Regions from separate parts of the Kitasatospora sp. NPDC057692 genome, predicted to be linked through region 3. Evidence: riboswitches for the same ligand, from Rfam matches in the RefSeq annotation. Region 3 holds a riboswitch; each other region holds the start of a gene.
What was found. Region 3 has a riboswitch for cobalamin ahead of ACFVFS_RS31925 (HoxN/HupN/NixA family nickel/cobalt transporter). Riboswitches for the same ligand answer to the same signal wherever they lie in the genome.
Positions count from the first base shown of each region.

Region 1: it holds a riboswitch for cobalamin, as region 3 does, so the genes downstream of both, ACFVFS_RS09225 (cobalamin biosynthesis protein) here and ACFVFS_RS31925 (HoxN/HupN/NixA family nickel/cobalt transporter) in region 3, are expected to answer to the same signal.
Region 2: it holds a riboswitch for cobalamin, as region 3 does, so the genes downstream of both, ACFVFS_RS18905 (ABC transporter substrate-binding protein) here and ACFVFS_RS31925 (HoxN/HupN/NixA family nickel/cobalt transporter) in region 3, are expected to answer to the same signal.
Region 4: it holds a riboswitch for cobalamin, as region 3 does, so the genes downstream of both, ACFVFS_RS23625 (hypothetical protein) here and ACFVFS_RS31925 (HoxN/HupN/NixA family nickel/cobalt transporter) in region 3, are expected to answer to the same signal.

Region 1 is NZ_JBHVIV010000011.1:8,036-15,140, reverse strand. It holds gene ACFVFS_RS09235 (putative cobaltochelatase) at 1-2,152, opposite strand, end outside; gene ACFVFS_RS09230 (cobyric acid synthase) at 2,149-3,663, opposite strand; gene ACFVFS_RS09225 (cobalamin biosynthesis protein) at 3,660-4,646, opposite strand; cobalamin riboswitch at 4,699-4,859, opposite strand; gene ACFVFS_RS09220 (alpha/beta hydrolase family protein) at 5,079-6,194, shown strand; gene ACFVFS_RS09215 (hypothetical protein) at 6,563-7,105, shown strand, end outside.
Region 2 is NZ_JBHVIV010000030.1:40,519-47,623, reverse strand. It holds gene ACFVFS_RS18925 (FkbM family methyltransferase) at 197-874, shown strand; gene ACFVFS_RS18920 (hypothetical protein) at 900-1,646, opposite strand; gene ACFVFS_RS18915 (SDR family NAD(P)-dependent oxidoreductase) at 1,802-2,623, shown strand; gene ACFVFS_RS18910 (Rieske 2Fe-2S domain-containing protein) at 2,753-3,802, opposite strand; cobalamin riboswitch at 4,359-4,564, shown strand; gene ACFVFS_RS18905 (ABC transporter substrate-binding protein) at 4,761-5,630, shown strand; gene ACFVFS_RS18900 (FecCD family ABC transporter permease) at 5,627-6,706, shown strand; gene ACFVFS_RS18895 (ABC transporter ATP-binding protein) at 6,748-7,105, shown strand, end outside.
Region 3 is NZ_JBHVIV010000077.1:9,968-17,072, reverse strand. It holds gene aroB (3-dehydroquinate synthase) at 1-168, shown strand, start outside; gene aroQ (type II 3-dehydroquinate dehydratase) at 177-605, shown strand; gene ACFVFS_RS31945 (AAA family ATPase) at 723-1,604, shown strand; gene ACFVFS_RS31940 (Fpg/Nei family DNA glycosylase) at 1,690-2,520, shown strand; gene ACFVFS_RS31935 (hypothetical protein) at 2,585-4,588, shown strand; gene ACFVFS_RS31930 (ArsR/SmtB family transcription factor) at 4,628-5,002, opposite strand; cobalamin riboswitch at 5,086-5,279, shown strand; gene ACFVFS_RS31925 (HoxN/HupN/NixA family nickel/cobalt transporter) at 5,311-6,441, shown strand; gene ACFVFS_RS31920 (M24 family metallopeptidase) at 6,511-7,105, shown strand, end outside.
Region 4 is NZ_JBHVIV010000044.1:25,385-32,489, forward strand. It holds gene ACFVFS_RS23615 (alpha/beta fold hydrolase) at 1-185, opposite strand, end outside; gene ACFVFS_RS23620 (ferric reductase-like transmembrane domain-containing protein) at 422-1,408, opposite strand; cobalamin riboswitch at 1,690-1,847, shown strand; gene ACFVFS_RS23625 (hypothetical protein) at 2,072-2,971, shown strand; gene ACFVFS_RS23630 (cysteine synthase family protein) at 2,968-3,990, shown strand; gene ACFVFS_RS23635 (ATP-grasp domain-containing protein) at 3,987-5,282, shown strand; gene ACFVFS_RS23640 (MFS transporter) at 5,272-6,546, shown strand; gene ACFVFS_RS23645 (class I SAM-dependent methyltransferase) at 6,515-7,105, shown strand, end outside.

The DNA of each region.
Region 1 (7,105 bases), on a different contig from region 3:
TGCTGCTCTGCCGGCTCGTGGCGCTCGGACGGTTCGTGCCGCCCGGACGGTTGGTCCCGGTCGGACGGCTCTCGCGGACGAGCGAGGCGACGCCGTCGGCGCGCAGCTCGTCCAGGGTCACGGAGGCGGCGCGCAGCCGTGCCGCCAGGGCGCCGGCCAGGCCGAGCCGGACCGGGCCGGACTCGCAGTCCAGCACCACGCTCGCCACGCCCTGCGCGGCCAGCAGCCCGGCCGCCCGGTGCGACTCGGCGACGGCGTTCCGGCCGCCGGTGGCCCGGCCGTCGGTCACCACGACCACCAGCGGCCGGCGGTCCGGGTCGCGCAGCCGCTCGACCCGCAGCACCTCGTGGGCCCGCAGCAGCCCGGCCGCCAGCGGGGTGCGCCCGCCGGTGGGCAGCGACTCCAGCCGGGCCGCGCCGACCTCCACCGAGGAGGTGGGCGGCAGCGCCAGCTCGGCCGAGGCGCCCCGGAAGGTGATCATGCCGATCTTGTCGCGGCGCTGGTAGGCGTCCATCAGCAGCGACAGCACCGCGCCCTTGACGGCGGTCATCCGCTGCCGGGCCGCCATCGAACCGGAGGCGTCCACCACGAACAGCACCAGGTTGGACTCCCGCCCCTGGCGCACCTGCTCGCGGAAGTCGTCCTTGTGCAGCACCAGCGCGCGCGAGGACCGCCCGCGCGCCACCTGGTGCGGAGCGGCGGCGCGCAGGGTGGCGCTCAGGTGCAGCCGGGCGAGCCGGCCGCGCGGGCGGCGGGCCCGGACGGTGTGGCCGCCGTCGGTCTCGGCGGGGGAGCGGCGGCCCTGGGCGCCGCGCCCGGTGCCGTCCACCGCGAACAGCCGGGTGCGGTACGGGTCGCCGGCCGCGACCGGCGCCGACTCCCGCGCGGGGGAGGGGTGCTGGGCCGGGACGGGCTGCGGGGCGGCGTCCTCCCCGGGGCCCTCCCCGGGGGCCGGGTCCGCCGCCTCCACGGGCGGGCCGTCCGGACCGGAGGGCTCCGGCGCGCCGCCGCCCCCGCCGCCGTCGGGGCCGCCGTCCTGCGGACCGCCGCCGTCCGGCCCGTCCGGGTCGTCGTCCGGGTCCGGGCCGTCCTGCGACTCCCCGGCCGCCGAAGGCTCGGGCTCCGGCTCGGGCTCCTGCCGGGCCTGCTCCTCCAGCACCCGGTCCAACTGCTCCTCGTCCAGCCCGGGCGCGTCGAACGGGTTGCGCCGGCGGCGGTGCGGCAGCGCCAGCTGGGCGGCCTTGCGGACGTCCTCCGCCAGCACCTCGGTGCGCCCGGCCCAGGCGGCCAGCGCGACGGCGGTGCGCGCCATCACGATGTCCGCACGCAGCCCGTCCACCTCGAACGCCGCGCAGACGGCGGTGATCTGGCGCAGCGCCGTGTCGGTCAGCTCCACCTGCGGCAGCAGCTCGCGCGCGGCGGTGATCCGGGCCGCCAGCGCCCGCTCGTCCGCGGCGAAGCGGGCGGCGAACGCGGCCGGGTCGGCGTCGTAGCCGAGCCGGCGGCGCACCACCTCGGCGCGCTCCGCGGGCTCCCGGGTCGCGGCGATCTCCACCGTCAGGCCGAACCGGTCGAGCAGCTGCGGCCGCAGCTCGCCCTCCTCCGGGTTCATCGTGCCGACCAGCAGGAAGCGCGCCGCGTGCCGCACCGACACGCCCTCGCGCTCGACGTAGGAGCGGCCCATCGCGGCGGCGTCCAGCAGCAGGTCCACCACGTGGTCCTGGAGCAGGTTGACCTCGTCGATGTAGAGCACGCCGCGGTGCGCCCGGGCGAGCAGGCCCGGCTCGTACGCCTTGACGCCCTCGGCGAGCGCCCGCTCCAGGTCCAGCGAGCCGACGATCCGGTCCTCGGACACGCCGACCGGCAGCTCGACCAGCTCGGCCGGGCGCCGCGAGGCCGTCCCGCCGTCGTGCGCGCCGTCCGGGCACTGCGGGTCCGGCGCCGCCGGGTCGCAGGCGAAGCGGCAGCCGTCGACGGTCGCGATGGACGGCAGCAGCCCGGCCAGCGCGCGCACCATGGTCGACTTGGCGGTGCCCTTCTCGCCGCGCACCAGCACCCCGCCGACCGCGGGCGAGACGGCGTTCAGCAGCAGGCCGAGCCGCAGGTCGGCCATGCCCACGATGGCCGTGAACGGGTATCGGACGTCACTCATGCATGCTCCCCAGGGGCTCCGGGCGCCAGGAACGGCAGCGATCCGGCCGCCGGCACCCCGCCCTCGATCAGCTTCCACAACGCGTCGGTGTCCGCGTGCTCCTCGATCAGCGCGCCCAGCCGGTCCAGCCGGGCCTCCCGCGCGGCGGCGAACGAGGTGTCCGGCGCGGGCACGAACGCCCGCCCGGCGGCCTGCGCGACCTCGCGCAGCAGCGCGCGCCGGAAGCCGTCGTTCTCCAGCGCGCCGTGCCAGGTGGTCCCCCACACCTGGCCCACCCGGCAGCCGTCCAGGAACGGTTCCCCGCCCTCGACGGCCACCACGCCGTGGTGGATCTCGTACCCCTCGACCCGCTCGCCGTAGGCCTCGCCGACCGGCCGGCCGAGCACCTTCGCGGCGCCGAACCGCACCCGGGTCGGCAACAGCCCGAGCCCGTCCACCGCGCCCGCCTTCGACTCGACCTCGTCCACGATCGAGCGGGCCAGCATCTGGTAGCCGCCGCAGACGCCGAGCAGCGGCCGCCCGGCCGCCGCCCGCGCCTTCAGCACCGGTTCCAGGCCGCGCTCGCGCAGCCAGGCGAGGTCCGCGACGGTGGCCCGGGTGCCGGGCAGCACGACGAGGTCGGCGTCGGCCAGCTCCTCCGGCCGGGTGGCCCAGCGGACCAGCACGCCGGGCTCCTGGGCGAGCGCGTCCAGGTCGGTGAAGTTGGACAGCCGGGGGAAGCGCAGCACGGCCACCCGCAGCACGTCCGCGCCGAACGGGCCGCGCGCCGCGGTCCGGTCGACGACGGTGGACAGGTCGAGCGAGTCCTCGGCGTCCAGCCAGAGGTCCGGCAGCATCGGCAGGGTGCCGAGCACCGGGCGGCCGGTCAGCTCGCGCAGCATCTCCAGGCCCGGCGCGAGCAGCCGCGCGTCGCCGCGGAACTTGTTGACGAACCAGCCCGCCACGTGCCGCTGGTCCTCCGCCGACAGCAGCGCCAGCGTCCCGTACATCGCCGCGAACACGCCGCCGCGGTCGATGTCCCCGACCACCACGACCGGCAGTCCGGCGGCGGTGGCCAGGCCCATGTTGGCGATGTCGCGGTCGCGCAGGTTGATCTCGGCGGGCGATCCCGCGCCCTCGCAGACCACCACGTCGAAGCGGCCGCGCAGGTCCGCCAGGCACTCCAGGGCGCGTTCCAGCAGCACCGGCTTGCGCTCGCGGTAGTCCAGCGCGCCGACCTCGGCGACCGGGCGGCCCAGCAGCACCACCTGGCTGCGGCCGTCCGCGCCGGGCTTGAGCAGCACCGGGTTCATCGCCGCCTCCGGCTCCACCCGGGCGGCCTGCGCCTGCATCGCCTGCGCGCGGCCGATCTCGGCGCCGTCGGCGGTGACGAAGGAGTTCAGCGACATGTTCTGCGCCTTGAACGGCGCGACCGCGACACCCTGCCGGGCCAGCCAGCGGCAGATGCCCGCGGTGACCACGCTCTTGCCGGCGTCCGAGGTCGTCCCGGCGACCAGCAGCGCCTTGCTCATGACCCACTCCTCCGCTTCCTCACCAGGGCCGCCCGGAGCAGCAGGTGCCCGGCGACCGTCGTACCCAGGGCCAGCGCGCTCACCCGCCGGGAGAGCACACAGGCCCGCTCGATGTCGTCCACGCGCACCGGTCGCAGCTCCCCGCCCAGCTCGGGCCGGTGCTCCACCCGCTCGCCGTACCGCAGCGTCCCGCCGAGCCGCACGCCCACCGCGCCCGCGAAGGCCGACTCGGCCTGGCCGGCGTTCGGGCTGGGGTGGGCGGAGCCGTCGCGGCGCCAGATCCGCCAGGCGGTGCGCGGCTCGGCGGCGGCGGCCACCGTCAGCAGCGCGGTCAGCCGCGCGCCCGGCCAGCCCGCGACGTCGTCCAGCCGCGCCGAGGCCCAGCCGAACCGGGCGTAGCGGGGCGAGCGGTGACCGACCATCGCGTCCAGGGTGTTCACCGCGCGGAACGCCAGCAGGCCGGGCGTGCCCGCCAGGCCGCCCCAGACCAGGGCGTTGACCACGGCGTCGGCGGTGTTCTCGGCCACCGACTCGACGACGGCGCGGGCCAGCTGCCGCTCGTCCAGCGCGCTCGGGTCGCGTCCGCACAGGTGCGGCAGCCGTTCCCGGGCCGCCGTCAGATCGCCCGCCGCGAGCGAACCGCCGATGGTGCGGGCCTCCCGGGTCAGCGAGGTGCCGCCGAGCACCGTCCAGGTCGCGGCGGCGGCGAGGGCGGCCCGGCCGAGCGGACGGCGGGCCAGCAGCCGGTCGGCGGCCAGCGCGCCGGCCGCGACGGTGCCCACGGCGAGGGCGGTGAAGGCGGCGCCGGCGGCGCGGTGGTCGCGCCACAGCAGGCGCTCCAGCCGGGCGGCGGCGGAGCCGAAGCCGGCCACCGGGTGGCCGCGGCGCGGGTCGCCGAAGCGGGCGTCGGCCAGGTAGCCGGCGACGGCGCCCGCGCCGAAGGCGACGGCCCGGCTCGGCGGGCGCACGGCAGGGCGCAGCATCGCGTGCGTGTCCTCACTCAGGGTCCGCGCCCTGGATCGACGAACGGGGGGCGAGAGTCTCCTGGCTTCCGGGTCGGACGCGCGATCCGGGCCTTCCAGCGGCTTCTGACGGCCCGCCGTGGCGTGTTCCGGTCGTGCTCCCCGGTGACAGTGGCGGGACCGCGCCGGACTCGCACCGGCTTCCTCTGCATGCCTCCGTATGGCTGAAGGATCCCATCACGGGCCCGAACCGGGAGTCAACCGACGCCGTCCGGGGCGTTGGTCACATGCCGCGCCGTCCCGTCCCGCCGGTGTGACCTTCCTCCCGGAACAACCCGTACGGCCGTGTCCTACTGGCTTCCCCCCGTCCGCGCGAGTGGACTGAGGGGTGGGTCCGGAACACCGAGCGGCCAGACCCCGAAGCAGCCAGAGACCGAGCACCGGGGAGCGAGTATGCGTTGGGGAATCGCGGCCACCGTGGCGGCCGCCGCCGTCGGCACCGGGGCCGCCGTCCTGCTGATCGGCCGCAAGGCGTCCGAGCGGATGGTCCGTCCGACCGGGGACGCCCGCGACTGGACCGGCCCGGTCGTCGTCCGCGGCCTCGGCGCGGGGCAGGTCGCCTTCACCCGCACCGCGGTGAGCGAGCGCCCGGGCCGCTGGGCCGTCGAGTGGGGCGAGGACGGCCACGCGGTGGTCGAGGAGGTCCTGCGCCGCGACGACCAGGGCGTCACCCGCCGCCTGGTGCGCGCCGACCGCGGCACCCTCACCCCCGGGACCGAGGTCCGCTTCACCCCCCGGGTGCACCTCGGCGACCCGGCCTCGGCGCTCGGCCTGCCGTTCGCCGAGACGGCCGTCGAGGGCGAGCTGGGCGCGATGCCCGCCTGGCGGCTGGACGGCAAGCGCGGCACCTGGGTGGTCCTGGTGCACGGGCCCGACGCCGACCGCGGGCAGGTCCTGCCGGTCCTTCCCGAGCTGCGGCGCCTCGGCCTGCCCGCGCTCGCCGTCACCTACCGCGGGGACGCCGGCGCGCCCCCGTCCCCGGACGGCCTCGGCCACTTCGGCGAGACGGAGTGGCGGGACGTCGAGGCCGCGGTGCGCACCGCCCTGGAGGGCGGCGCGGGCCGGGTCGTCCTCTACGGGTGGTCGCTCGGCGCCACGATGGCCCTGCACACCGCCGCCCGCTCGGACCTCGCCTCCTCGATCAGCAGTCTGGTCCTGGACTCCCCGGTGCTGGACTGGCCGGCCACCGCCCGCCGGGGCGCCGCCCGGTCCGGCTTCCGGGGCGCGAGCGCCGAACTCGGCGCGCTCGCCGCCCAGGGCCGCACCGGCGTGGATCTGGCCGACTTCGCCCGCCTCGCCGAGGGCACCGACCTGCGGGTGCCCACCCTGGTGCTGCACGGGCCCGACGACCCGGTGGCCCCGTTCGCCGCCGCCCGGCGCCTCGCCGACCGCCGCCCGGACGTCGTCAACCTCCAGGCCTTCCCCGGCGGTGACCACGCGGCCCTGTGGAACACCGCCCCGGACCGCTACGCCGAGACCCTCCGCCGCTGGCTCACTCCGTTCTGCTGATCGCCTTCCAGCCCCCCCTCGCGCGGAATTCCGCGGCACACCGGTTCCGTCTGGCATGGACTCGCCATAGAGATCAAGCCAGTCGGTTTGGCCTCTGTTGCCCGATCTTGTCGAGCCCCCACGCCCCCCTCCCGCCCCGCGCGGACAACCGGATGTGACAGATGGCCGGTACAAGGGGAAGACTGCTCGACGTGACGTCTCGGAATCCGCGCGACCGTGATGCCCCGCTCCCGCCGACGATCGGTACCGGTGCGACGGTGACCCGTCTCCCCGGAACGGCCCACCGCCCCGCCGGCGCGAGGCCGGGGGCCCCGGGCGTACCCCGCCGACGAGGCCCCGCCCCCGCACCCGGACGTGGCCGGGTCCCCGTGCCGGAGGGCTTCCCCGCTCCTGCCGAGCTCGCCCCGCTGGCCCGCCGCATGCTGGTCGACGCCGTCCGGATCGCCCGTTGGGCCGGCGAGCTCGACGAGGTCGACAAGCGCGGCGAGCTGCTCCCCGACGACGCCCGCGCCGCCGGCCTCGCGCTCGCCATGACGGTGGGCGCCGCCGCCAAGGCGTGGGGCCAGGCCCTGCTGGTCGGCCTGGTCGAGGCCAGGGACGGCGGCGCCGGCCCCGGCTGGCGCCTGCACGCCTGGGAGCACGACGACGAGGCGGTGGTCCGCGGCTGGTCGGCGCTGTTCGACGCCTGGACGCTGCTCGCCCCGGTCCCGCCCGCCGCTCTGCGGGGCGTCTTCGCGGTGCTCGCCGGGCAGGCCGTCGACCAGGCGCCGCAGCTGCTCTCCTTCCTCCACCTGGTGGACGGCCCGGTGGCCGACGTCGAGCTGCTGGAGCTGCTCCGGCGCGGCCTGGACGAGCGCCGGGTCGGCGGCGGCGAGGGCGCCTTCGGCCTCTCGCCCGTCCCGCACGCGGCC
Region 2 (7,105 bases), on a different contig from region 3:
AGAGGACGGATCGCCGAACACCGGAACCTCATCCGGCCCGTCCAGGAGCGATCCGAAGGCCCGGACGACATGTTCCGACTTGCCTCTCCAGGGCATAAGTTGATCCAACTTAGCGCTCTGGCAAGGGAGTCGGGGCGGTGACATAATCCCCCGCACAGGGATGCGACCGCGACCGCGGAGGGACTCGACCGAATCCATGACGACGGAATCCGTCAGCGACCGCACCTCACCCGCCGTCAACTCCGACGGACTCCATCTGCGGCCCCGGAGCTACGACCAGCGCATCTGGGTGGAGAGCCGGCAGTACCTGGCGATGGACCCCCGGCCGTCCGACGTCCTCCTCGATGTGGGCGCCAACATCGGAACCGTCACCCACCGCTTCCTGACCGCCGGGATCTCCCGCGCGATCGCCTTCGAACCCGAGGCGCAGAACCACCGGCTGCTCCGTCTCAACACCGACCGGTTCGGCGACCGCGCCGTGCTGCGGCCCGAGGCGATCGCCGCCACCGCCGGACCGCGACGGCTCTGGACGCACAACGGGCGCAACCACGGCCTGCATTCACTGGTCGCCCACCCGCGCCGCCGGTCCGTGGTGGTGCCGGCCGTGCCGCTCGGCGAGGTCCTCGACGAGTACCGGCCGACCCTGCTGAAGATCGACATCGAGGGAGGCGAGTACGAGCTGCTCCCCGATCTCCGCCGGCTCCCGCCACAGGTACGGTCGGTGGCCATCGAACTGCACCTCTGGCAGGACGGCTGGCGCCGGGAGCACGGCCCGGACCTCGTCGCCGCGATCCGCGCCCAGGGCTTCCGGGACGTCCGGCCGCCCCGCATCGGCCCCGGGAACCCGTGCTCCTCGGCGATCTGGACCCGATGACCGGACCCAGCCGCGCATCGCCGCTTCAGGAAGTCGACAGATTGCGGCAGACCTCGACCCTGACGTCCCTCATGTCGAGCCCGGTCACCCTCCCCTCCACCGCGACGAATCCCTTGTCCCCGGACCTGATCAGACCGGCCAGATGCGATTTCGGCCTGGCCTCGCTCAGGGCGTCGACGGCCATCGCCGTCCCGAATGCGAGAATTCCGCAGAGCACGAAACAGGGTGCCTGCTGTGACGTCCTGGTGACGAAGAGAAAGCCGTGGTCCTGGATCAGTTCACCGGCTGCGGAGAGCCTCGTCTCGAAGGTCATGCCGGCCCAGCGGGCCCGCCTGGCCTCCGGGTACTCGATGCCGAATTCCGGGAATCCCGCGCCGAGCACACCGGCGGAATACCGATTGACGCTCGGCCCGCCGATCGAGAACGTCGGCACCCGGGGGTCCTGGGACCCCGGGGCCACCAGTTCAATGACCACCTTGTGGTTCGCCTTCCGGAGCAGGTCGATCAGTTGTCCGATGGCCCGCCCCTCGGCCAACGGCAGGAACAGGACGTTCTTCGGGTTGGTGTGGGTGTGCTGCTGACCGTCGTTGTCGAAGCTGAACTCGGCCACCTCCACGCTGGAGGTGACGATCTGGACCCGGTTGTACGGTGCGAGCAGCCTCCGCAGGAAGCCGTAGCGCAGCAGCAGCTGCGCGCGGGGCATGAATCTCGCCGCAAGAAAACCAATCACAGCAGGAACGGAACCGATCAGAACCTGCAGAAGAATCTCCATGCCACCCCCGGGAAAGACTCAAACACGCACTGCGCGCCGCAGGATAACTCCCCCACCGCAGGGATGGCGATACCCTCGGTGCCGTATCCCGGACAACTTCACCGAAGTGAATCCCGACAGGAAGATCGCAGCAGATCTCGGCAGAAGGAGGAGATGTGACCATTCCACGACAAGGCCGGAAGGTCGCTCTGGTCACCGGGGCGAACACGGGAATCGGCCGCACGGTCGCCCTCGGCGTCGCAGCCGCCGGGTGGCAGGTCGTCGGCCACTGGTTCGAAGCACCCGCGGAGGCCACGAGCCTCCAGCAGAAGATCGGCGACGACTGCCGGCTCGTCCACGCGGACCTGCGCGAGGAATCCGGCCTGCAGGCCGTCTACGCCGCCGTCGACGAACTCGACGGGCCGCTCGACCTGGTCGTCAACAACGCCGGCTTCACCGGCTGGACCCCCGACGTGCTCGCCGTCGGAACCGCCGAGTGGGACTCCGTCTTCGCCGTCAACGTCCGTGCCACCTTCTTCAGTTGCATCGAGGCCTACCGGCGGATGAAGGACCACCGGCGCGGCAGCATCGTCAACGTCTCCAGCAACACCGCCGCCCTCGCCATCCCCCAACTCGCCGCCTACGGCACCAGCAAGGCCGCCGTCAACGCGCTCACCCGCCAGCTCGCCGTGGAATTCGCCCCGCACGGCGTCCGGGTCAACGCCGTCGCCCCCGGTCCCACCGTCGTCGAACGCACCCTGCGGGACGACCCGGACTACGCGACGACCTGGGGCCGCATGGTCCCGCTCGGCCGCGCCGCCGACCCCGACGACGTCCTCGGCCCCCTGCTCTTCCTCGCCTCCGACGCCGCCCGCTACGTCACCGGCCACGTCCTCTACGCCGACGGCGGCTGGAGCCAGGCCGGCACCACCCCGCCTCCCGAACACCTCCGCCCCGGCACCGCCCCCGACCGGTCCGCCCACCCGGCCGAGCCCTGACCACCCGGCCGGGGGCGATCGGTCCCACCCCTGGCCCGCCCCAGAGGCGCCGCCGCGGACCGGGATGCCTGCGAACGCGCTGGTCCTGCGGCACCGCACGGCTGCAGGCCAATGTGCCTGCTGGGCCGGTCAGTTCGCGCCGGGCGGGTAGAACTGGCGGGCCCAGTGCCGGTAGATGCCGACGGACTGGTCGCCGGCGGCGAGCCGGGGCCGGGGCTCGTAGCGCTTGTGGTTCCAGATCGGGACGTCCTGGAGGATGACCCTGGCCGTCATCCGCAGCGTGGAGCGGGCGACGGCCCTGGTCAGTGCCGCGCGGGCGGCCGGGAGATCCAGACCCGGTACCCGGCCCGGGTCGGTGACCTCGCAGGCCGCCGCGACCCGCAGCACCGTGCGCCAGGGGCCGGTCGGGGTGGGCAGGCCCCAGAGGTGGACGGCCAGGCCGAAGCGCGGCAGTTCGAGCTGGGTGAGCGTCCACCCGAGCCCCGCCATCAGCGTCGACTTCTCCCAGGAGAGCCCGCCGAAGACCGGGATCCGGCCCGCGGTGGAGCGCAGGTTCGTCCGCAGGTACGGCCCTTCCGGGGCCGGCGGTGTCACCTGGCGCACCATCAGCCGGTGGAGCGTGCCGAGGTGCCGGTAGTCGGCGACGTTCTCCATCACCTCCTGCGGGTGGGTGTCCACCTCGACCGCCCAGTGCGCCGTGGGCCGCACCTCCGGGCCGGGCAGGGCGGGCAGCTCCCAGCTCGGCGGGGCGTCGTCGTGGCCGTGCCAGACGTGGAGGAAGCCGTTGCGTTCGAGGACCGGGAGGTGTTCCAGCCGGGTGCGCAGCGGCACGCCGTCAGGGTCGCTGACGCAGGCGCCGTCGGCCCCGAACGCGAAGCGGTGGAACGGGCAGACCAGCGTGTCGCCCTCGACCGTGCCGCCGAAGCCGAGGTGAGCACCCATGTGAGGGCAGTAGGGGCGGGTGGCGCGGACCTCGCCGCGGCGGGTGCGGTAGAGGACGACGTCCTCGGTCGCGAATCGCCGGGTCAGCACGGCGCCCGGGCGCAGTTCGCGGGAAAGGGCGAGGCAGAACCAGCCGCTGGGCGTCGGAAGCGCGGGCCCGTCACCGACGGGCGCTGCGCGCGGTGGGCGGGCGGGCCGTGGGGCGATGGCCTGGGGAACGTCGTCCGAGGTTGTCATAGGGCACACGGTAGGTAGACAAACGTTCACCGCCGAGCCATGTCGAACGCGACACCTGCCACGATCACCCGCGCCGCCGACGGTCCGGCCTCGACGGAACCTCGGCTCCAGCGCCCCTTCACGCGGGCACCGGGCCGGGAGGACCGGGCTGATCGCCACGGTGATCAGGCCCGGTTCGCAGGTGACGCGGCGGCGCCGCACCTTCTCCGGGTGGTGTCAGCCCGGTAGCCGGCCTCCATCGGGTTCCGGACCGGCTTCAGACCCCTGGCCTCGCCGGTTCCGATCTGGGCGACGGACTGGAAGGACGCCCAGGTCCTCTGTCCGCAGTCGGCCGGACTGCCGCCCCAGCGCACGGTCCGACCGGACCTGCCGGGCGGTGTGGGCACGCCGCGGCGGCCGGTGGCGGCCGGTCGTCTGCACCGGATGGCGCCTGCTCGGCCCGGGCCGGTGGGCCGCCCGCTTGCAGGGGCCGGACGGTGCGAAGAGGTGGGCCCTGTACTCGCCCGGTACCAACGATCCGCCCAGGTGCCGACCAACACCGACCTGAACACGCCTGATACCTTGCAATCGCCATGGTGTTCGGGAAACCGGTCTGAGTCCGGTGCGGCCCTCGCCACTGTTGCCGCGGAGTGCCGCGGCCCTCGCTGACCGGCTTCCCCAGCGGTCAGGGCCACTGGGCCGGCTCGAAGAGCCGCCCGGGAAGGTCGGCTGCGGTGCGTCGATGCGGAAGCCAGGAGACCGGCCACGGCGCGACATGTTCCACGAGGGTTTTGGAGAACACGTGCCCAGCGCTTTGCCGTACCCGTTTCGATCCACACGTTCCGCGCGTCCCGCAGGTCCGGTACGTGCCGGGCGGGCGTTCGCGGCCGTCCTGTTCACCGGCGCGCTCGGCGCTTGCACGGGCGCCCCCGCGCCCGTCGCGCCCACCGCGAAGGCCGGAAGTGCCGAGCCGCTCGGTGTGGCCAACTGCGGGACCACCGTGACGGTCGGCGCGCCGCCCGAGCGGATGGTGACGCTCAACCAGGGTGCCACCGAGGTGGCCCTGGCCCTCGGCCTGGAGTCCCGGATGGCCGGCACGGCCTATCTCGACAACGCCGTCCCGGAGAAGTGGAAGGCGGCCTACGACTCCGTCCCGGTGCTCTCCAAGGAGTACCCGACGAAGGAGAAGCTCCTCACGGCCCGTCCCGACTTCCTCTACGCCTCCTACTCCAGCGCGTACTCCGAGAAGGTCGCGGGCACCCGGGAGGAACTGCGTGGCCAGGGCATCGCGTCCTACCTGTCCCCATTCGGCTGCTCGGACAAGAGTCAGGTACCGCCGACCACGTGGCAGGCGATGTGGGGCGAACTGAACGACGTCGCCAAGGTGTTCGGCGTACCGGAACGGGCCGCCGCGATTCAGCGGCAGCAGGAGGACCAACTGGCGGGGTTCACGGCGACGGCAACGGGCAAGGACCTGAAGGTCCTGTGGTTCGACTCGGACACCAAGGCGCCGTACGTCGGCGCCGGCCACGGCGGGCCTCAGCTCGTGCTCGACGCCGTGGGTGCCCGCAACGTCTTCGCGGACCTCCCCGGCGCCTGGCAGAACGTGAGCTGGGAGAAGGTCGTCGCCGCGGACCCGGACGCCATCGTGCTGGCCGACGCCGACTGGGACACCGCCCAGTCCAAGATCGACTACCTGCAGGGCGACCCGGTGCTGAGCAGGCTCACCGCCGTGCAGCGCAAGGCCTTCGTGGTGGTGCCGTTCTCGGAGTCGACCCCCGGTGTGCTGCTCGCCGACGGCGCCGCCCGGGTGTCGGCGGAACTGGGCCGACTGCGCCAGGGTTCATGACCGCCGCACCGCGCCCCGCCGTGCGGCCCGCTGGTCCGGGCCGCACGGCGGGGGCTCTGGCCGTCGCCGGGGCCCTGCTCCTGACCACCGTGCTCCTCGGTCTGGCCGTGGGCTCGCAGCACGAGCCGGTCCGGACGGTGGTCGAGGTCGTGGTGCGCCGTCTCGGGCTGGGCGACCCGCAGGTGACGCTGCTGGACGACCAGATCGTCTGGCAGTTGCGGCTGCCCCGGGTGCTGGGAGCGGCTGCCACCGGCGCCGGCCTCGCGGTCTGCGGCGCCGTGCTGCAGACCCTGACCGGCAACGACCTGGCCGACCCCTTCCTGCTCGGGATCTCGGACGGGGCCGCCGCCGGCGCCGTCACCGTGATCGTCCTCGGCGTCGGCGTGTCCGGCGCCGTGGGCACCGCCGCGGTGGCGACGGCGGCCTTCGCCGGCGCCCTGCTCGCCGCCGTCGTCGTGCTGGCCCTGGCCGCCGCCCGCACCCGGACGCTGCCGACCACCCGGACCGTGCTGGCGGGCATCGCCGTGGGCCAGATGTGCGGGGCCTACACCTCCTTCGCCGTACTGGTCCTCGGGGACCGCAACGCGGCGCGCGGTGTCATGGAGTGGACGCTCGGCTCGGTCGCCGGCGTGCGGTGGCCCACCGCCGTCCTCCTGACCGCAGTCGCACTGATCGGGGTCACGGTCCTGGCCTCCTCGGCCCGCGACCTGGACGCCTTCGCCTTCGGCGAGACCGCAGCCCGCTCCCTCGGTGTCCACGTCGAGCGCACCCGCTGGGTCCTCGTCGCCACCGCCGCACTGGTGACCGCCTGCCTGGTCGCCCACACCGGCGTCATCGGGTTCCTCGGCCTGGTCGTACCGCATCTGGTCCGCCTCGCCTGCGGCCCGCGCCACGCCGTCCTGCTGCCCGTGTCGGCGCTGATGGGCGCGACCCTCCTGGTGGGCAGCGACATCGCGGCCCGCTCGGTCCTCCCCGACCGGGAGATCCCGGTCGGCGTCGTCACGGCCGGGCTCGGAGCACCGTTCTTCGCCTGGCTGCTGTGGCGCCAGGGGCGGGCCGACGGGAGCGGACAGTGACGGCGACGCGCCCCGTCGAGCTCCGTGCCGAGGGACTTCGGGTGCGCATCGGCGGAGCCACCCTGCTGGACGCGGTCTCGCTCGCGTTCGCCCCGGGCCGGGTCACGGGCCTGCTCGGGCCCAACGGCGCCGGGAAGACCACCCTGCTGCGCACGGTCGCCGGACTGACCCGGCCCAGCGCCGGGCGGGTCCTCCTGGACGGAGAGGATCTCCACACGCTCACGGCCCGCCGACGAGCACGCCAGGTGGCCTTCATGGAGCAACAGGCGGACACCCGGCTTTCGCTGTCGGTCCGTCAGGTCATCGACCTCGGCCGCACCCCGCACCGCGGCCGCTGGCCCGTTCCGGCGAGCACCGCCGCCGACGCCCACGAGCGGTCCGTGTTCGCCGAAGCCGTCG
Region 3 (7,105 bases):
TACCGCGCGGACGCCTGGCCCAAGCTGCTGGACGCGATGAAGATCGACAAGAAGTCGCGCGGCGACCTCATCCGCTTCATCGTGCTGGACGGCCTCGGCAAGACCTCCGTGCTGGACGGCCCCGACCCGTCCCTGCTGGTGGCCGCCTACGCGGAGGTGTCCTCGTGACCCGGGTGATGGTGCTGAACGGTCCCAACCTCGGCCGGCTCGGCAGCCGCGAGCCCGACGTCTACGGCTCCACCTCGTACGCCGGGCTGGTCGAGCGCTGCACCGCGCTCGGCAAGGAGCTGGGCCTCCAGGTCGAGGTGCACGAGACCAACTCCGAGCAGACGATGGTCGAGTGGCTGCACGAGGCCGCCGACGGCCGGGTGCCGGTGGTGGTCAACCCGGGCGCGTTCACCCACTACTCGTACGCGATGCGGGACGCCGCCGCGCAGCGGACCGCGCCGCTGATCGAGGTGCACATCTCCAACCCGTACACCCGGGAGGCCTTCCGGCACAACTCGGTGATCGCCTCGGTGGCCTCCGGCACGATCGCCGGGTTCGGGATCGGCTCGTACGAGCTGGCGCTGCGCGCGCTGGCCGAGCAGCTCGCCACGGGCTGACGGGGCGTCGGCGTCCGGGCGGCGCCGGGGCGGTGACCAGCGGCGGTGCGGCGGCGGACTGTGTCCACCGCCGCACCGGCGTGTAGTGTCCCCGCTGAAGGAAGTCGGGAGGTGGCCGTGACGCAGTACACCGGGGGTGGACCCGTCCCCGTCCCCCCGCGTCCCGTCGCTCCGCCGGCTCCACCGCCCCCGCCCGCCTCGGCGTACCCGGTGTCCGCGGTGTCCGCGGCGGCGCCCGCGGCCTCGGCGTCGTCCGGGCCGCCGACGGTTCCGGTTCCGGTCGTTCCGGCCGTCCCGCAGGGGCCGCCGGCCGCGCCCGTGCCCGCTCCCGCACCGGCTCCGGCGCCCGCGCCCGTGCCCGCCGGCTCCACCGGCCACTTCCTGCTGCCGTCCGGCGCGCCCGTCCAGCTGCCCGCCCGCCCGCCGCAGCAGCACGCGGCCACCGGCCCGATCGCGGTGCTGCTGATCGGCCCGGCCGGCGCGGGCAAGACCACCGTCGCCCGCCACTGGGCCGAGCGGCGCCCCACCCCGACCGCGCACATCAGCCTCGACGACGTCCGCGAGTGGGTGCAGTCCGGCTTCGCCAACCCGCAGTCCGGCTGGAACAACGCCTCCGAGGCGCAGTACCGGCTGGCCCGCCGGACATGCGGCTTCGCCTGCCGCAACTACCTCGCCAACGGCATCTCCTGCATCATCGACGACGCCGTCTTCCCCGACCGCCCGGCCATCGGCCTCGGCGGCTGGAAGCGCCACATCGGCCCCGGCATGATCCCGGTGGTGCTGCTGCCCAGCCTGGACTCGGTGCTCGGCCGCAACGCCCGGCGCAGCGGCAACCGCCGGCTCGGCGACGAGGAGGTGGCCCGGATCCACGGCCGGATGGCCGGCTGGTACAACTCCGGGCTGCCGATCATCGACAACTCCCACCTCGACGTGGCCGCCACCGCCGCCGAGCTCGACCGGGTGATCCTGGCCCGGCTGATGGGCATCCCGGTGCGCTGAGCGGCTCCGCCGGCCCGGCCGGACTGTCGGTGCCGGCTGCGATGATGGACGGGTCCTGAACGAACCACCGGGGGGAGCCGCGCCCGTGCCGGAAGGCCACATCATCCACCGCCTCGCCGCCGAGAACCACCGCGCCTTCGGCGGCCGGCCGGTCCGCGCCAGCAGCCCGCAGGGCCGTTTCGCGGACGGCGCCAAGCTGATCGACGGGCGGGAGCTGGTCGCGGCCGAGGCCACCGGCAAGCACCTCTTCCTCGGCTTCGGCGAGGACGCCTGGGTGCACGTCCACCTCGGCCTGTACGGCGGCTTCACCTTCGGCGACACCGCGGGCGGCGCGGTGCCCGAGCCGGTCGGCCTGGTCCGGCTGCGGCTGGAGAACGACGAGCACTACGCCGACCTGCGCGGCCCCAACACCTGCGCGCTGATCACCGACGCCGAGAAGGCCGCCGTCGCCGCCCGCCTCGGCCCCGACCCGCTGCGCGCCGACGCCGACCCGGACGCCGCCTGGCGGCGGATCACCGGCAGCCGGACGACGATCGCGGCCCTGCTGATGGACCAGAAGGTGCTGGCCGGCGTCGGCAACGTCTACCGGGCCGAGGTGCTGTTCCGGCACGGAATCGACCCCCAGCTGCCCGGCCGCTCGCTGCGCCGCGCCGAGTGGGACGCGATCTGGGCCGACCTGGTCGCCCTGATGCGCGAGGGCGCCGGCGCAGGCCGCATCGACACCGTCCGCCCCGAGCACACCCCCGAGGCGATGAACCGCCCCCCGCGCGTCGACGACCACGGCGGCGAGGTCTACGTCTACCGCCGCGCCGGCCTGCCCTGCCTGATCTGCGCCACCGACGTCCGCACCGAGGAGCACGCCTCCCGCAACCTCTTCTGGTGCCCCACCTGCCAACCGGCCCGCGCCGCCACCTGATTCCGGCTCAGATTCGGCCGTAGGCTGGGGCCCTGCAGCCGGCCGGGGCGGAGGGGACGCGCGGATGACGGACGGGCACCGGACGGTCAACACCGTGTCGGGCACGGTTCACGGCATGGTGGTGCAGGCCGGCACGGTCGTGATGTCGGCGTCCGGACCCGCCGTGCCGCGCCAGATCCGCGGCCCGCGCCGGGCCTTCGTCAACCGGGAGAGCGAGTTCGCCCGTCTGGACGCGGCGCTGGACCGACTGGACGACGCCCGGCCGGTCGTCGTGGCGTTCACCGGGCTCGGCGGCGTCGGCAAGACCGAGCTCGTCGCCCAGTTCGCGGCCCGGTCGGCGGCGCAGTTCCCGGGCGGCCAGCTCTACGCGGACCTCGCCGCCCACCGGCACCTCGGAGGGGTGGACCTCGGCGAGGTGCTCGGCGGCTTCCTGCGCGGATTCGGGCTCCCGTACGTACCGGACGGCCCGGCCGAGCGGGCGGCGGCGTTCCGGAGCGCGACGGCCGCCGGGCACCGGGTCCTGGTCTTCCTGGACAACGTCGAGCACGCCGCCGAGGTCCGGGCGCTGCTGCCCGCGACCGGGCTGCTGGTGGCCGCCGGCCGGCGCCGACTGCCGGGGCTGGCCCTGGACGGCGCCGAGGTGGCGCGCCTCGACCCACTCTCGGCCGACGCCGGGAGCGAGCTGGTCCGGGGCTGGCTGGGCCCGGACCGGGGGACGGACGCGGAGCTGGCACGACTGGTCGAGTTCTGCGGCGGCCTGCCGCTGGCCCTGAACGCCGCGGGGTTCCGGCTGCTCGACCGCGAGGACCTGCGGGTGGAGCAGGTGCTGACCGAACTGACAGACAAGGAGCGCAGGTTGTCGTCCCTGAGTAACGAGGAGGGTGCGGTCGGGGACGTCCTGGACAGCGTCCACCGGCAGCTGCCCGAGCACACCCGTGCGTTCTACCGGCTGTTGGGGGTCGGTCCCGGGCCGCTGGTCTCGGTCGAGCTGGCCGAGGCGGTGGGGGTGCCGCGGGCTGCGGACGGTCTGGCGGACCTGCGCTCGGCGCACCTGGTGGACGACGTGGCGGAGGACGGGCCGGAGCGGCGGTACCGCGCCCACGACCTGGTCCGGCTGCATGCCGCCGGGGCGGTCCGCGAGCAGCCCGACCGGCTGGAGCTGCTGGCCCGGATCGTCGGCTACTACCGCGGCCGCGCGGCGCTGGCCGACCGTGCGATCGGCGACCGCTTCCGGCTCCAGGAGGGCCCGGACGCGGCGGCGCTGCCGGGGTTCGGGTCGGGAACGGACGCGCTGGAGTGGCTGCAGAGCGAGCGGGCCAACCTGCTGGGCGCCGTCCGGACCGCGGCCGAGCAGCGATGGCACGGCGAGGTGTGGCGGCTGTGCGAGTCGCTCTGGCCGCTCTACCACGGGCGAAAGCACTACGGCGACTGGGTGGAGAGTCATCTGCTCGGCATCGAGGCGGCCCGGTGGGACAACCGGCCGGACGCCGTGATCCGGATGCGCAACCAGCTCGGGCGCGCCTACTACGAGCGTGCGGAGTACCCGCTCGCCGCCGAGCAGTTGGCGGCCGCGACCGCCGTACTGGCGGAGGTGGACGAGCCCCGGCTGGCCGGTGTGCTGTGGGAGACCGACGGCCTGCTCTGCCTGGCTGACGGACGGCCGGAGCGGGCCGTGGAGCTGTTCACCCTGGCCCGGCAGGCCAACGAGGGAGACCCGCACGGCGAGGTGGTGCAGAGCTACAACCTCGCCCAGGCCCTCCTGGCCGCCGGACGGGCGGAGGAGGGGCTGGCCGTGCTCGGGGAGGCGACCGCGGTGGCCGGGCGGGAGGGCGACGCCCCGATGCTGATGCGGCTGCCACTGGTCGAGGCCCGGGCGGAACGGGCGCTGCAGCGGCCGGCGGCGGCGGTCGGCGCGGCGGAGCTGAGCGCCGCGCGGGCGCGGGAGCTGGGCCAGCCGAAGAAGGAGGAGGCGGCGCGGGTGCTGCTCGTCGAACTGGCGGAGGAGCTGGGCGACCCGGCCCTGGCCGACCGCAACCGCGCCCGGCTGCGGGAGCTGCGGGGGCGGTGAGCGGGGCCGGCTCGCCCGCAGGCGGGGTGTCGCTGGGGGTCAGCCGGCTGCGGCGGTGGGGGTGGGGGCGGCGCACTGGTCGAGGAGGGGGCGGAGGGTGGCGTCCACGAGTCGGTAGCGGACGATGCGGCCCTCCTTTTCGCCGGCCACCGCGCCGGCGGTGCGGAGCAGGCGCAGGGCCTGGGAGACGGCGGGGTCGCGCATGCCGGTGGCGACGGCGAGGTCGGTGACGGCGAGCGGGCCGGTGCGGTGCAGGGCGAGCAGGAGGGCGAGCCTGCCGGGGTCGGCGAGGAGGGCGAAGCGGTCGGCCCAGGAGCGAACGTGGGCGGTGTCGCCGATCGCGGCGATGGCCTCGCAGACCCGGTGGCCGTCGATGGTGCGGTGGCCCGCACGGTCGGCCGGTACGAGATGCATACGGCTCATTCTGGCAGGCGGAGGAGTGTGATCCCGAACACCTGCGTAGGTGCGCAGTCTTGCAAGTGTCCTCCCGGGCCCCCTACGGTGTTCCCCGCCGTGGTGCTCGGGAAGACCGGTGACGGACCCTCAGGGGTCCCAGTCCGGAGCGGCCCTCGCCACTGTGATCGGGGGGAAGTGTCCGTACCCACGACGCCACTGGGCGCCTCGCGCGCTTGGGAAGGCGGGTACGGGAGCCCCGTCAGCCAGGAGACCGGCCGCGGCATCTCACGACGTCATTCCACGAGGTGCTGGAGCGTGATCCGCAGATGACCCTGCCCGAAACCGCCACGACCGCCGCGGCCGCGGCGCCGCCCGCCGCCCTGCCGGCCTTCCGCTGGCGCCGCGAGGACACCCTGCGCACCGCCGGCCTGATGGGCGTGATCCTCGCCATGCACCTGGTGGCGTTCGGCACCCTGATCTTCCTGGTCGCACCGGAGGAGTACGAGGTCGGCACCCAGGTCTTCGGGGTGGGCCTGGGCATCACCGCGTACACCCTCGGCATGCGGCACGCCTTCGACGCCGACCACATCGCGGTGATCGACAACACCACCCGCAAGCTGATGGCGGACGGCAAGCGCCCGGTCTCGGTGGGCTTCTGGTTCGCGCTCGGGCACTCCTCGATGGTGGTGCTGATGGCCGCCCTGGTGGCGGGCGGCGCGCAGCTGGCCAACACGCTGATGGACGACGAGTCGACCACCCACCAGTGGCTGGGCCTGGTCGGCACCTCGGCCTCCGGCGCCTTCCTCTACCTGATCGGCGCGCTCAACCTGGCGGCGCTGTTCGGCATCCTCAGGGTGTTCCGCTCGATGCGGGCCGGGAAGTTCGACGAGTCCGAGCTGGAGGCGCACCTGGACTCCCGCGGCCTGATGGCCCGGGTGCTGAACCGGGCGACCCGCTCGATCACCCGGCCCGGGCAGATGTTCCCGGTCGGGATGGTGCTGGGCCTGGGCTTCGACACCGCCACCGAGGTCACGCTGATGGTGATGGCCGGCTCGGGCGCCGCCTCCGGTCTGCCGTGGTACGCGATCGTCTGCCTGCCGCTGCTGTTCGCGGCCGGGATGAGCCTGTTCGACACGCTGGACGGCACCTTCATGAACTTCGCCTACCAGTGGGCGTTCTCCAACCCGGTCCGCAAGGTGTACTACAACCTGACCATCACCGGCCTGTCCATCGCGGTGGCCTTCCTGATCGGCACCATCGAGCTGGTCGGCGTGCTGCACGAGAAGCTGGACCTCACCGACCCGGTGACCGGCTGGATCGCGGACATCTCGCTGGACAACGTCGGCTATGCGATCGTCGGCCTCTTCGTGGTGGTCTGGGCCGCGGCCATCGCGTACTGGCGGCTGGCCGGGGTGGAGCGGAAGTGGAGCCCGAAGGCCGCGGACGGCGAACGGTAGCCGCCGCGGGGCGGCCCGGGTGGGGGCGTTCGGCGGGCGGATCGGGGGAGGGGTTCGTAGGCTCGACGCATGGCTGATGCGTACGCGGGCCGCCGGGAGCGGTTGCGGGAGCACTGCGGTGCGTCCGGGGCCGACGCGGCGCTGGTCACCCGCGCGGCGAACGTGCGGTACCTGACCGGGTGCCCGCCGTGCGGGGCGACCCTGCTGCTGACCCGGGACCGGGTGCTGCTGGCGCTGCCGGACGACCTGCCGCCGGACGACACCGGCGAGCACCTGATCGCGCCCGACGTCACCCGGCTGCCGGTGGCGGCCGGGTCGGACACCGCGCTGGCGGCGGCCGCGGCGGCGGCGCGGCTGGGGGTGGCCGGGCTGGCGGTGGAGGAGCACGACCTGACGGTCACCCGGCACCGGGCGGTGGCCGGGCTGGCCGAGGGGGTGCGGCTGGCGGACGTCGGCCAGGCGGTGGAGCGGCTGCGGGTGGTCAAGGACGAGCACGAGATCGCCGACCTGCGGATCGCCGCGGAGATCGCCGACCAGGCGCTCGGCGAGCTGCTGGAGTCGATCCTGGTGGGCCGCACCGAGCGGCACCTGGCGATGGAGCTGGAGCGCCGGATGATCGACCACGGCGCGGACCGGGCGGCCTTCCCGGTCTCGGTCGGCACCG
Region 4 (7,105 bases), on a different contig from region 3:
TCGTCCCGCATGCCCGCCCGGTCGCTGCCGCCGTGCGGGTCGGCCTGCGGGCCGGCGCTGGGCAGGTCGACGGTGTGGGAACGCCATCCGTCGGCGTCCAGTGCGGTGCGCACCGCGTCCCAGCACCAGGCGCCGTGCCATGCCCCGTGGACCAGGAGGAAGCTCGGCCGTTCGGTGTCGGTCATGTCCGGGTGCCTCCGTGGTCTCGGCTGCGGGGCCGTTCGGCGGTTCTGACGATAGCTGCGCTCCTCCGCGACCCGGCCGGTTGCGGTCCGACCGGCAGCGGCCGGCGCTCCCTCTCCGCCGTCACCGTCTGCCGCGCCGTCGCCGGGGGCCGTGCCACCGGTACCGGCGCGGGGCCCGCCGACCCCGCCCCGGACCGGCCTCCCGTCCGGACGGCGGCACCCGCCCGGGCGGCGGCTCACCCGGTGCCGGCGGTCTGCCCGTTCGAGGCCGGCGGTGCCGGCGGACGCGCCCGCCCGCCGTCGTGACCGGACGCCGCCACCGCGATCAGGCCGACCACCACGGCCGCCACCGCCACCCGTCCGAGCGCCCGCACCGCCCAGCCCGGCAGCGACCGGGCCCCGTCCCGGCCCGGCGCACCCAGCCGCTCGGCCCGCCGGGCCGGTCGCAGCAGCCGGGCCAACAGCAGGACGGCGAGCGGGACTTGCAGCAGCCACAGGACCGTGCGCGGCCACTCGCCGAACCACACGTTGGTCCCGTAGAGCAGGGTGTGCCAGACGCTCAGCACGTAGACCACGACCACGAAGCGGTGCAGCCGGCGCCAGGTGTTCGGCCCGATCCGGTGCCGCACGTAGAACAGCAGGCCGAGCGGCACGGCCAGGTAGAGCGCGCCCTGCCCGAGCGGGATGGCGGTCCGGCCGGTGCCGGAGTCGTACCAGCCGGGCACGAAGCTGTCGGCGAACCCCGACCAGAGCCGGTCGCCCCACGCCGACTCGGCCTCGTAGCGCACGAGTTCGGCGGCGAACAGCAGCGCGTGCGCGAACATCAGGGCCGTCGTGGTCAGGCTCGTCGTGCGGTGCCAGCGCTCCAGGGTCTGCCGGGCGACCGGCAGCCGGCCGGGCCGCGGACCGGACAGCAGCAGCCCGAGCACCACCGTCCCCCAGGCCCACAGCAGCCCCGACCAGCCGAACGCCTGGCTCAGCAGGTACATCCAGTACGTGCGCGCGTCGTCCATGAACGGCATGATCGCCACCGTCGCCGAGGTGCCCGCGTCCATCCGGACGTACAGCAGCACGAACACCGCCGCGGTGACGCCGACCGCCGCGCTCGCGTCGGGCAGCGCGGCCCGCAGGTCGGCGCGGAGGGCGACGCGTTCGGCGGGCCGCCTCCCGGCGGCGGGCGGGGCGTCCGGACCGTCGTCCCCCGGCGTCGTCTCAGGCAGCATCGTGGACCTTCCGGAACGGCGGCACACCGGTGGCGGTGCGCGGCGGGCGGTGGGACGCACCAGTGTGGCCGAGGGGCGCAGCCTTGCCGAGCCCGTATCCGGCCAGAGTGGCTCGTGGACCGAGGCCCTTCCGGTGCCGCGCCCCGACGGCCCGGCCCGCGGACCGATCGCATTCGGACAACCGTCGGCACGCGCCCTGCCACCGGAGCGCGAGCCCCCGTATGCTCATGTCCGCAGCCGGTTCGCGCCTCCCGACCGACCGGACTTCGGCGGCGCGACGCAAGAGGGAACCCGGTGGGAAACCGGGACTGTCCCGCAGCGGTGAGTGGGAACGAAAGCCGTCAACAGCACTGGGCCCGGCTCCGCGCCGGCCCGGGAAGCGACGGCCGGTAGGTGTGCGCCGATCCCTCGGCGCACCGGCCCGCGAGTCCGAAGACCTGCCGCTGCGCCCGCACCCCCACGTGCGGGCTGTACACGGTGACCTCGTGGACTGGGTCGGCGGTACGGACGGCTGCGCGGCGTGCGACGACACGCCGTGTCCTCCTCCTCCGGGTCATGACGCGGGGCTCGGAACGAGGAGGAGGACGTGTCCGTGACCGCGCGATTCCCGCCCGCCCGCACCGGGCGCCCACCGGCCCGCCCCCAGCGGGCCCGGGCGGCGCGATGGTGACCCCCACCGGAGGGGCCCGGCCCGCCCCGCCGCCGGGCGGCACGCTCTCCGGTGTCTGCCACGGCACCCTGGGCGAGCTCTACCAGGGACCGCTGCGCGCCGGTTCCCGCCCCGACATCGCGGTGGTGTCGTTCCCCGTCGACCGCCACTCCTGGGTGCACTTCACCCCGGGGACGGAGCCGCCGGACCCGCTGCCGCTCGGGGCGAAGGCCGCGACGGCGGCCCGGCTGTTCCTGGAGCGCTTCGGGCTGACCCTGCCGCCGGGCCGCTGGTGTGTGCACTCCGAGCTCACCGTCGGTGTGGGCATGGCGAGTTCGACCGCCGACATCGTGGCGACGCTGCGCTGCCTGTTCCGGATCTTCGCGCTGCCGTACGACACCGGGGTGGTGCTGGCCGTGCTGCGCGAGATCGAACGGGCCGACAGCGTCTTCCTCGACGAGTTCGCCCTGCACCTGAGCGGCCGGCACCGGGTGGTGCGGCGGCTGGGCACCGGCATCGGCTTCCACACCGCGTACATCACCGAGCCCGGGACGGTGGACACCGCCGCCGTCACCGACCTGCTGCTCGGGCACTACCGGCGGCACGGCGAGGAGTACCGGCGCTGCCTGGCCGACCTGTTGAAGGGCTTCGCCGCGGGCGACCCGGCCGCCGTCGCGCGGACGGCCACGGCCAGCGCCGCGCTCTCCCAACAGGTGCTCCCCAAAGCGACGTTCGACGCGCTGCTCGCCCACCGCGAGGAGTTCGGCGCCGACGGGATCTTCGTCGCCCACACCGGCTGCCTGATCGGCTACCTGCTTCCCGGACGCCCCGACGCCGCGCTCAAGTCGGACCTGTCCGCGTTCTTCCACTCGCTCGGCCACCAGTGTTCCTTCGCCCAAGGAGGCTACAGGTGATCCACCCCCACATCGCCGACGCCCTGAAGGTCCCCGATCTCGTCCGGCTCACCGACGGCCTCGTGCTGGTCCGGTTCGAGTCGATGAAGATCTACTCGGCGCTCGCCGCCGTCCGCCACCTGCTGGAGCGCGGCACCGTCCGCCCGGGGCAGACCCTGGTGGACAGCTCCAGCGGCATCTACGCCTACGCGCTGGCGCTCGCCTGCCACCGGCACCGCATGCGCTGCCACATCGTCGCGTCCACCACCGTCGACGCCACCACCCGCGCCCAGCTGGAGATCCTCGGCGCCACCGTGGAGCAGGTCGTGCCGTCCCGCGACCTCAAGCTGGACCAGGAGCTGCGGGTGCGGCGGGTGCGCGAGCTGCTCGCCGAACACCCGGACTGGCACTGGATGCGGCAGTACCACGACGACGTCCACTACCTCGGCTACCACGAGGTCGCCGACCGGATCACCGCCGCCTTCCCCGGCGCCGCGCTGACCGTGGTCGGCGGCGTCGGCTCCGGCGCCTCGACCGGAGGGGTGGCGACCCGGCTGCGCGCCTCCGACCCCTCGGTGCGGCTGGTCGGAGTGCAGCCCTTCGGCAGCGTCACCTTCGGCAGCCAGGGGCACCACGACCCGGAGGCGATCATCGCCGGGATCGGCTCCTCCATCGTCTTCGACAACGTCCGCCACCACCTCTACGACGGCATCCACTGGCTGGACTTCACCCACGCCATGGCGGGCACCGTCGCCCTGCTGCGCGACCACGCCGTCTTCGCCGGGCTGTCCACCGGCGCCGGCTACCTGGCCGCGGCCTACGAGGCGCGCCGCCACCCCGACCGGCTGCACCTGGTGATCGGCGCCGACACCGGTCACCGCTACGTCGAGCGCGTCTTCGCCCGGCACACCGAGGCCCCCGACCCGGCCGGGCTGAAGCCGGTCGAGGTCTCCGCCCCCGAGGAGATGTCCATGCCCTGGTCCACGATGGCCTGGCGGCGCACCGCGTGCCCGCCGCAGCGCGAGGAGCGGGCGGCATGAGCATCGTCTGCCTGGAATCGCTCACCTTCGGCCTCGGCCACCTGGTGCGGGCCGCCGACGCGCTCGGCGAGCGGCTGACCCTGCTCACCCGCGACCCCTCCTACTACACCTACGAGTTGGAGCGGCTGCCGGCCGGCGCGCTGGACGTCGTGCAGACCGACACCTTCGACGTGGACGGGCTCACCGCGCTGCTGGAGCGCTCCCCCCGGCCGCGCGGCCTGATCAGCTCCACCGACACCTGGACGCTGGTCGCCGCCGAACTCGCCGAACGGCTCGGCCTGCCCGGTCTCGACCCGGCCGTGCTGCGGCTGACCCGCGACAAGTCGGCGGTGCGCCGCCGGCTGTACGAGGCCGGGCTGACCCGCGGCCGGGCGGTACCGGTCACCGGGTCCGGCGCGGAGGCGGCGGAGGCCCTCCTCAAGGAGCCCGGCCTGCCCGCCGTCCTCAAGGACACCGCGGGCACCGGCAGCCAGAACGTCTGGCTGGTGCGCGACCCGGCGGAGCTGGACGCCGTCCTCGCCGAGGCCGCCGGGCGGGAGTTCCGCGGCCGGCTGTTCGCCGAACCGTACTTCGCCGGTCCGGTGTACAGCGCCGAGACGCTCGGCTGGGACGGCCGGACCAGGCTGCTGGGCGTCTCCAGCCGGCTGATGTCCCCCGAGCCGTACTTCCGGGAGGAGATCACGGCGTTCCCGGTGGCGTTCCCGGAGCCGCGCCGGGCCGCGCTGGAGCGGTGGCTGGGCGACGTCCTCGCCGCCGTCGGCTACACCGACCGCTTCGCGCACGTGGAGTTCGTGCTGACCGCCGACGGCCCGGAGCTCGTCGAGATCAACCCGCGGATCGGCGGCGCGCTGGTCGGCGAGGGCCTGTGCCGGGCGCTCGGCGTCAACGTGTACGAGGCGCTGGTCGAGGCCGCGCTCGGCCGCCGCCCCGCCCTGATGGACGCCGAACCACCCGGCGGCCCCGCCGTCGCCTTCGTCCTCGGCTACCCGGCCGCGCCCGGGGTGTTCACCGGCGTCGCCGGCCTGGAACGGCTGGCCGACCTGCCGGGATCGCCCGCCTGGTACCCGGTCAGGTCGACGGGCGATGTGGTCGAGCACCTGGCCGACAGCCGCGGCTACGCGGGCATCGTCTACGCGGAGGGCGAGACCGCCGAGCTGGCCACCCACCACGCGGTCGCCGCCGCCAACGCCCTGCGGGTGCTCACCGAGCCGGTCGCACCGCCCGCGGCCGGGGGAGAGGACGGGGGAGTGGGCGAGGGAGAGGCCGGGGACGGCGGGGCCGATGGTCGCTGACCGGACCGCCGGCCCGACGGGGCTGCGGGCCGCGCTCGGCACGCTCGACGGGCCGCTGCGGTTCCTGCTGCTCAGCTCGTTCCTGATCCCGTTCGGCAGCTTCATGGTGCTGCCGTTCATGTCGGTCTTCCTGCACGAGCGGCTCGGCATGGGCCTCGGCACGGTCGGCGTCGTCCTGGCGGCCGCCTCCCTGGTGCAGTTCTCCGGCGGGATCGCGGGCGGTGCGCTGGCCGAGCGGATCGGGCTGCGGCGCACCATGCTGTGGGCGCTCACCGTCCGCACGGCCGGCTTCGTCGGCCTGCTGCTCGCGCTGCGCTGGCCGCCGCTGGCGGTCGGCGCGCTCGTACTGACCTGCTGCGGCGCCGCGCTGTACCTGCCCGCCAACAAGGCGTACCTGGTGCGGGGCGTCGACGACGCGCGCCGGCCGGCCTTCCTGTCGGCGGGCAACGCCGCCCTCAACGCGGGCATGGCGCTGGGGCCGCTGATCGCCGGGCCGTTCGTGCTCTCCTCGCCCGGCTACCTCTTCCTCGCCGTCACGGCGCTGTTCACGCTGGTCACCGCCGGCCACGCGGCGCTGCCCGCCGGGGCCGCGCCGAAGCGGGCGGAGCGGCCGGGCGCCGGGCGGGGCCTGCTGGCCGGGATCGCGGTGCTGCCGTTCGCGGCCAACGCGCTCGCCTTCTACCTGTACTTCCACTTCCAGCACTTCCTGGCGATGTACGCGGTCGAGCGGGCCTCGGGCGCCTTCTACAGCCTGGTGCTGCTGCTCTGTTTCACGCTGGTCGTCGTGGTGCAGCCACTCGCCTCCGATACGATCCGGCGGATGCCCTACCCCGTCGCCCTGGCGGCCGGCTTCACCGGGCTCGCCGCCGGGCTGGCCGTGCTCGCCGCCGGCACCCGGCCCGCGCTGCTGGCGGGCGGGGCGCTGATCACCCTGGGCGACATCGTGCTCTTCCTCAAGAACGACCTGGAGGCGCTGGCCCGCAGCCCGCGCTCGGACGCCGTGGTCTTCGGGCAGCAGCGGCTCGGCGCCGGACTCGGCGCCTGCGCGAGCGGCGTCCTCGGCGGACAGCTCTACGGACTCTCCGAACGCGGCGGCCACACCGGGCTGTTCTGGCTGCTGGCCGCCGCCCAGTGCCTGATGCTGCCCCCACTGCTGCTCGCGCTGCGCTCCCGGGCCGCCGCACCCCACCCCCACCCCCAACCGCACGACGACGAAGGAGCACTGAGGCCGCATGACACGGACGGGCGGATTCCAGGACGATGACTTCTGGACCGAGTTCCACGACTTCCTGTTCTCCGAGCAACGCCACGCCCAGGCCGAGGAACTGCTCGGCTCCTCCCCGCTGCTGGACTTCCCGGCCGGCTCCCGGGTGCTCGACCTGTGCTGCGGACCCGGCGTGTTCAGCGTCCCGCTGGCGCGGCGCGGCCACGCCGTGACCGGCGTCGACCTCAGCCCGCCGATGCTGGAGCGGGCCCGGAAGCTGGCCGACGGGGCCGGCGCCAAGGTGACGTTCGTCCGGGCCGACGCGCGCGCGTACGAGGCGCCGGGCGAGTTCGACGTGGTGCTCAACATGTTCACCTCCTTCGGCTACTTCGAGGACCCCGCCGACAACGCCCGGGTGCTGCGCACCATGTACGACAGCCTGACGCCCGGCGGCACCCTCGTCCTCGATCTGGCCGGCAAGGAGCTGCTGGCCCGCCGGGTCACCCCGCCGAAGGTGGTGCGGCGCGGCGAGGACCTCGTCGTCCAGACCGACACGGTGCTGGACGACTGGGCGCGGCTGCGCAGCGACTGGGTGATGGTGCGGGGCGACCGCGTCACC